One region of the Olleya sp. UBA1516 genome, then DNA from elsewhere that is predicted to be linked to it. Evidence: riboswitches for the same ligand, from Rfam matches in the RefSeq annotation. Region 1 holds a riboswitch; the other holds the start of a gene.
What was found. Region 1 has a riboswitch for S-adenosylmethionine ahead of B2989_RS05830 (Na+/H+ antiporter NhaC family protein). Riboswitches for the same ligand answer to the same signal wherever they lie in the genome.
Positions count from the first base shown of each region.

Region 2: it holds a riboswitch for S-adenosylmethionine, as region 1 does, so the genes downstream of both, B2989_RS08095 (O-acetylhomoserine aminocarboxypropyltransferase/cysteine synthase family protein) here and B2989_RS05830 (Na+/H+ antiporter NhaC family protein) in region 1, are expected to answer to the same signal.

Region 1 is NZ_DCQO01000009.1:354,292-357,721, forward strand. Features, by position in the region: gene B2989_RS05820 (aspartate/glutamate racemase family protein) at 1-620, opposite strand, end outside; gene B2989_RS05825 (hypothetical protein) at 803-1,516, shown strand; SAM-I-IV-variant riboswitch at 1,701-1,799, shown strand; gene B2989_RS05830 (Na+/H+ antiporter NhaC family protein) at 1,847-3,148, shown strand; gene B2989_RS05835 (TetR/AcrR family transcriptional regulator) at 3,265-3,430, shown strand, end outside.
Region 2 is NZ_DCQO01000012.1:142,786-146,215, forward strand. Features, by position in the region: gene B2989_RS08090 (phosphoenolpyruvate carboxylase) at 1-862, shown strand, start outside; SAM riboswitch class I at 1,092-1,215, shown strand; gene B2989_RS08095 (O-acetylhomoserine aminocarboxypropyltransferase/cysteine synthase family protein) at 1,337-2,629, shown strand; gene B2989_RS08100 (OsmC family protein) at 2,723-3,175, shown strand; gene B2989_RS08105 (alpha/beta fold hydrolase) at 3,177-3,430, shown strand, end outside.

The sequences.
Region 1 (3,430 bases):
GCTTGTGCGCCTTTTCTAGACAAATAAGTTGCTGCCATACTTAGGTTTTCTTTGGCCTTTTCGTTTACCGGATTTGAAAATGCTTTAATTCCGTAAGATGTATCATATATAGAAGGATGCACAAATAAATCCTGAATATCTTCGGAAGGTTGAATGACTTCAATATTGTATTTTGCTAGAACTTCAGGATAGACTTTTGCTAAAATAGTTCCAGTGGTTCCTAAAACACCAACTTTAGTAATCTCTGGATGTTTTGTAGAAATATGAAGCCCAACTTCTTCAATTAAATTAACTAAAACACAAGATTCTGGTATACTTTTTTCAATTAAACTTAAAATTGGTTTAGCGTGTGCTGTATTACACGGAATAGCAATAATAGACGATCCACTAGCGATTAAAGACGCAATAATTTCTGCTATAGCAATGCCAGGATTTATTTCAGTTTCACCTAAAAGATATTTAGTTCTGTCAATAATTTTATGAGGCACAGAGAGCATCGAAACTGGTAAATGGTCTTGATCTGAAGTCGCTTCGGTTAAATCGTATACCTTTTTAATTAAGTCAATACCAGCGTAACTACCTACACCACCAACTATACCAATCATTTTGTTCGTCATCATAAGTTCTTCCTATAAATTATAAAAGAATAAGATGCCAAATTAAAGCTGTTTAAATCAAATTTTATCTAAAATATATATTAAACTTTAAATTTATTTCATTTTAGACTGATTATAAATTAACTTAACATGTATATGCTGATTAACATTTAAGTATATTTGTGTGTAATCTATTACATTTTGTAATGTTTAAAATTAAATCTTCTTTTTTTGACATCCTTTTTTTTATTGCTGTAATAGCAGCATTGATAATGAGTGTCTCACTTACTTCTAGAAAAGATTTGATTTATATCTCTCCTATAGTTATTCTAATATTAATATTTAAATATTTAAGTATAACTAAAAAGAAAGCTGATCCTAAATTTTTAATAGCTTTACTGGCTTTTCTTATTCTTAATATAATAAGTTTTTACGATTATAATAAATATTTTAATGCTATTAGCTTATTAACTTCAGGATACCTTATACTTTTTACTTTGATTTTAAAAAAGTATTTAATAAAAAGTAAATTAAAATCTTTTCTATCATTATCTGTTATACTTGGCGTTTTTTTAGTTGGATATGTAATTTATGCAGTGGTAGATTTATTGATTGATCAAATCCCGAATTACAACATAATATTCATGTTTATTTGTGCGTTGTGCTTATTTATTTATGCGATCACTTTTGCTATGATTTATATTAGTGATAATTACGCTACTGGTACAATTTTGTTAGCCTCAGGTGTTGCCACAATTTTCAACCTTGGCTTATCTCCAATCAATGAATATTTTCTGTATAACGAAATTTTCACCTTATTAATATTGTTTTGTCATTACTTGTCGCTTTATCTTTTTATGACCTTTATTTTAAAAACTAAAGTTGTCAAAGATAATGATATTTCTAGTAAATATTTTTAATTATAAATAGCTGTTTTTAAAAATATTACACAATATTACTTAACTAATCACTTCATATAATCGGACTTGTAAAAACAGTAGTTTTTTATCAGGTTTTCAACATAATTTATCACTTATATTTTTACAAATTTTAACGTATTTTAATATTTTGGTATAGCTTTATGCTATACATTTGCCGACTTAAATAAATTATCAAGAATCTCAATAAAAGGAGATAGCAACCTGCAATAACAAGCAAGGTGCTAAATAGATAAGCCAAGTAATTGGAACAAATGTTAAATCATATGTCTTTTATTTGCTGCTATTTCCTTTTAAAAATGAAAAGGAAACATGGCAAAGTCAAAAACAATTACTCCAAAATTTTCAGCATTAATACCATTATTCGTATTTGTATTTACATTTTTAGGTGTTGGAATTTATCAAAACGATTTTTACGCATTACCAGCTCCAATTGCTGTTATAGTAGGTATAATTGTGGCATTTTTAATGTTTAAACAATCCATAACCTCTAAAATAAATACGCTGCTTAAAGGTTGTGGTGATGATAAAATATTAACCATGTGCCTAATCTATTTATTGGCTGGTGCATTTGCAACTATAACTAAGGCTACTGGAAGTGTAGACGCTATTGTAAATCTTGGACTGGATTATATTGCTATACAATACATCTATTTTGGCGTGTTTATAATAGCTGGTTTTTTATCTGTATCTACAGGTACATCTGTTGGTGCAATAGTTGCATTAGCTCCAATTGTGATTGGTTTTGCAGATAAAAGCAATGTAGATTTAGGGATATTATGTGGTGCATTACTTGGCGGTAGTATGTTTGGAGATAATCTTTCGGTAATATCAGACACAACTATTGCAGCAACACAGTCATTAGGTTGTAAAATGAGTGACAAGTTTAAGCAAAATATTAAAATCGCGTTGCCTGCAGCTTTAATCACTATAGGTATTTTAATTATACAAGGTTTTGGATTAAAAGCTGTACCAACAGATGCTATAACCTACACCTACTCCATTATAAAAATCACGCCTTATCTATTGGTTATCCTACTTTCTATTATTGGAATAAATGTTTTTGTAACGTTGCTTTTAGGTGTTATTGCTGGTGGACTATTAGGAATTATTTATGGAGATTTCACATTAATAGAGTCTACTAAAATCGCATACAGTGGTTTTACCAGTATGACCGAAATCTTTTTGTTATCTCTATTAACAGGTGGACTAGCTGCTTTAGTGGAAAAAAATGGAGGGATAAACTATATTCTTAGTAAAATTAAAAATTTAATTCAAAGTAAACGCTCTGCACAACTAGGTATTGCTGCATTGGTTGGTACAATTAATATGGCAATTGCTAATAATACAGTTTCTATTATAATAGCTGGTCCAATCGCAAAAACAATCAACGATCAATATCATTTGGACAACAAAAAAACAGCTTCTATTTTAGATATTTTTGCTTGTATTATTCAAGGAATCTTGCCTTATGGCGCTCAAGTCTTAATGATACTTAGTTTTGCAAATGGTAAAATTGATTATCTAGATTTAGTTGCAAACACTTGGTATTTAGCGTTGTTATTCATTTACACTATCATTTATATTAGCTTTAAGCCTTTACGTTTTCGCTAGTGTTACTATGATTTAATCTTATGATTTTATAATTAAATCATCATAAATTAAATCTTTGTTAAAAAAAAGAATGAACATTCATTTTTGTATATCTTTGCATCAGAATTAGATCACAAATGGCAAAACTTCAAAAAAGTATAGATAAACGTAACGCATTGGTAAAGGCGACAATCGAGTTGGTTAACAACAACGGTTTTCATGCGACACCAATGAGTAAAATAGCAAAAATGGCTAACGTCTCACCTGCTACAATCTATTTGTATTTTGAAAATAAACAAGATT
Region 2 (3,430 bases), on a different contig from region 1:
AGGACCAACTATAGAGGATAAAGAAGTGCAATTAACTATCCAAGGACAAACTATAAGTTCTAATTTTGGTACTTTAGATTCTTCACAATATAACTTAGAGCAATTAATAAGTTCTGGTATATATAATAGTTTAAGTGATACGGATTTACGCATGGTTCCAGAAAATAGAGCGGTTATGGATAATCTAGCTAAGCTAAGTTATCAAGCGTATGTAGATTTTAAAAATCATCCAAAATTTATCTCATATTTAGAGCATATGAGTACACTTAAATATTACGCAAAAACTAATATTGGAAGCAGACCTTCCAAACGTGGTAAAGCAGAAGGTTTAGTGTTTGAAGATTTAAGAGCCATTCCTTTTGTAGGGTCTTGGAGTCAATTAAAACAAAATGTACCAGGATTTTTTGGTGTTGGTACTGCTTTAAAACATTACGAAGATGCTGGCGAATTTGAAAAAGCGCAAAACTTATTTAAAACCTCTAGCTTTTTTAGAACATTAATTGAAAACAGTATGATGTCCTTATCAAAATCGTTTTTTGATTTGACTAAATACATGAGTGATGATCCAGAATATGGTGCCTTTTGGAATGTTATACATACCGAGTATTTAACAACAAAACGATTGATTTTAAAATTAACAGGTTATACAGATTTAATGGAAGAAGAGCCATCAGGTAAAGCCTCAATTAGGGTTAGAGAATCTATTGTATTGCCACTATTAACAATACAACAATATGCTTTAAAACAAATTCAGGAATTAGAAAAAGCAGATGTAAAAGACACCGATTTGATTGCTGTTTATGAAAAATTAGTAACACGATCGTTATTTGGTAATATAAATGCGAGTCGTAATTCGGCTTAATTATAACCAACTAACATTTACTATAGCTTTAAATAGCAAGTTTAAAATTTTTTTGAACTTGCTATTTTTAAATATAACAGAATATTAATCTGTATAAATTAATATTATATGAATTATTTTCTGTTTAATTAATAAAAAGTTAATTTTTTAGAAAATTATTCCGTTTTGTTTGTTTCTAAAATATTTATTTTGCAATATTTGTACTCACAAAGTTCAAAAACTTACTGAAATGTTATCAAGAAAGGTGGAGGGATTAGACCCATTGAAGCCTTAGCAACCCTTAGACTTACTAAGAAGGTGCTAAATTCTACTTAATTTTCGATTCATTAATCGATACATTGGATAGATAACTAAAAACTAATTACTCATCTGTGGTTAGTATTTTTCTTTTTAACATTTTTCTATTAAGTATGCTTCAAACGAAGCTTATTTGACTTTTGGTTTAATTTATTTATTAACTCAAAAATTAGAAAAATGAGTACTCAAAAATTTGCAACACAAGCATTACACGCAGGACATGACACTGCTAAAACAGGAGGGACAAGAGCAGTTCCTATTTATCAAACTACTTCATACGTTTTTGACGATTCGGATGACGCAGCAGGACGCTTTAATCTGTCTGTCCCTGGATTTATTTATACACGTTTAAATAATCCAACAAATGATGTTTTAGAACAACGTATTGCAGCTCTAGAAGGTGGTATTGCAGCAGTAGCAACTGCTTCCGGAACAGCTGCCATTTCTACAACATTATTAACCTTATTAAAAGCAGGAGACCATATTGTGGCTTCTAGTAGTTTGTATGGTGGTACGTATAATCTATTAAGCGTAACCCTACCACGACATGGTATTACAACCACATTTGTAGATCCTTCTGATCCAGAAAATTTTAGTAAAGCAGCTCAAGAAAATACAAGAGCTGTATTTGTAGAGTCTTTAGGTAATCCAAAATTGGATGTTTTGGATTTAGAGGCTATTTCTAAACATGCAAAAGCCCATAAAGTGCCATTAATTGTGGATAATACAGTTGCAACACCTTACTTGTTAAATCCAATTGAATATGGTGCAAATATAGTCATCCATTCGCTTACAAAATATATTACAGGTAATGGAACTTCTTTAGGTGGTATCATTATAGATGCAGGAACTTTTGACTGGACTAATGGTAAGTTTCCAGAATTTACAGAGCCTTCTGCTGGATACCATGGTTTAGTCTATAGTGATGTTATTGGACCAGCAGCATTTATTGCAAAGGTAAGAATTGAAGGTTTACGTGATTATGGTGGCGCTTTAAGTCCTTTTAATGCATTTCAGATTATTCAAGGATTAGAAACCTTAGAATTAAGAATTTTAAAACACTCTCAAAATGCTTTACAATTAGCTAAATGGTTGCAAGAACAGCCAGAAGTAACTTGGGTAAATTATCCAGGATTGCAAACTAGTAAATACAATACGTTAGCTAAAAAATATTTACCTAATGGACAAAGTGGTGTGGTGACATTTGGAGTTGAAGGTGGTTTTGAATCGGCTAAAAAAATAGCAGATACGACTAAGTTATTTTCACTATTGGCTAATATTGGTGACACTAAATCACTAATTATTCATCCTGCAAGTACAACGCATCAACAACTAAGTGATGAAGCGCAACAAGCCACAGGAGTTACAAAAGACTTAATCAGATTGTCTGTTGGAATAGAAAATATAGACGATTTAAAAGCAGATTTAAAAGAGGCTTTTACTGTTGTAAACAAAACCGTTTTAGCATAAGCCTAATTTAATTTTAATTATTTAACCCGAAATAACGTCACACTTTTTAGTTGCCATTTTAAAGTGTGATGGTTATTTCTAATGCAATAAAATATGAGTGATTTAAAATTTACAGTAACAGGAAACAGTACTTCTGCTACTCAATTTATAGGACAAGCTAGACAGTTTAAATTAGTGGTTGATGAACCAGACACGTTAAATGGAACAGATCAAGGTCCAAATCCTGTCGAGTATATTTTAGCAGGTTTTGCAGGTTGCGTAAATGTAGTTGGACACCTAGTAGCAAAAGAGCTTGGTTTTAAAATAGAAAAACTTGATATCGAAGTTTCAGGACAAATCAATCCAAATAAATTCTTAGGAATCTCGCAAGACGAGCGTGCTGGTTTTAAAACAATAGAACTAAACCTAATCCCTAAAACAGATGCAAGTATAGAAACACTTGCAAAATGGTTAGAGATTGTTGAGGCACGTTGTCCTGTAAGAGACAATTTGTCCAATAAAACGCCAATAAAAATAGCTGTTGAAAAAGAATATAGTTTAAAGTAAAATGGAGAATTTAAAATATATAAATATCCCTGAGTTTGTTAACAATAATGGTAAGACATCAGATATTAAGTTGTCTTACCAATTATTTGGCAGACCATTACATACAGCACCAATTATATTGGTTAATCATGCGCTTACTGGTAATTCTAATGTGGTTGGAGACCAAGGATGGTGGAATGATTTAATAGGTGATAATAAATGTATTGATACCTTACATTATACCATTTTAGCTTTTAATATTCCAGGTAATGGTTA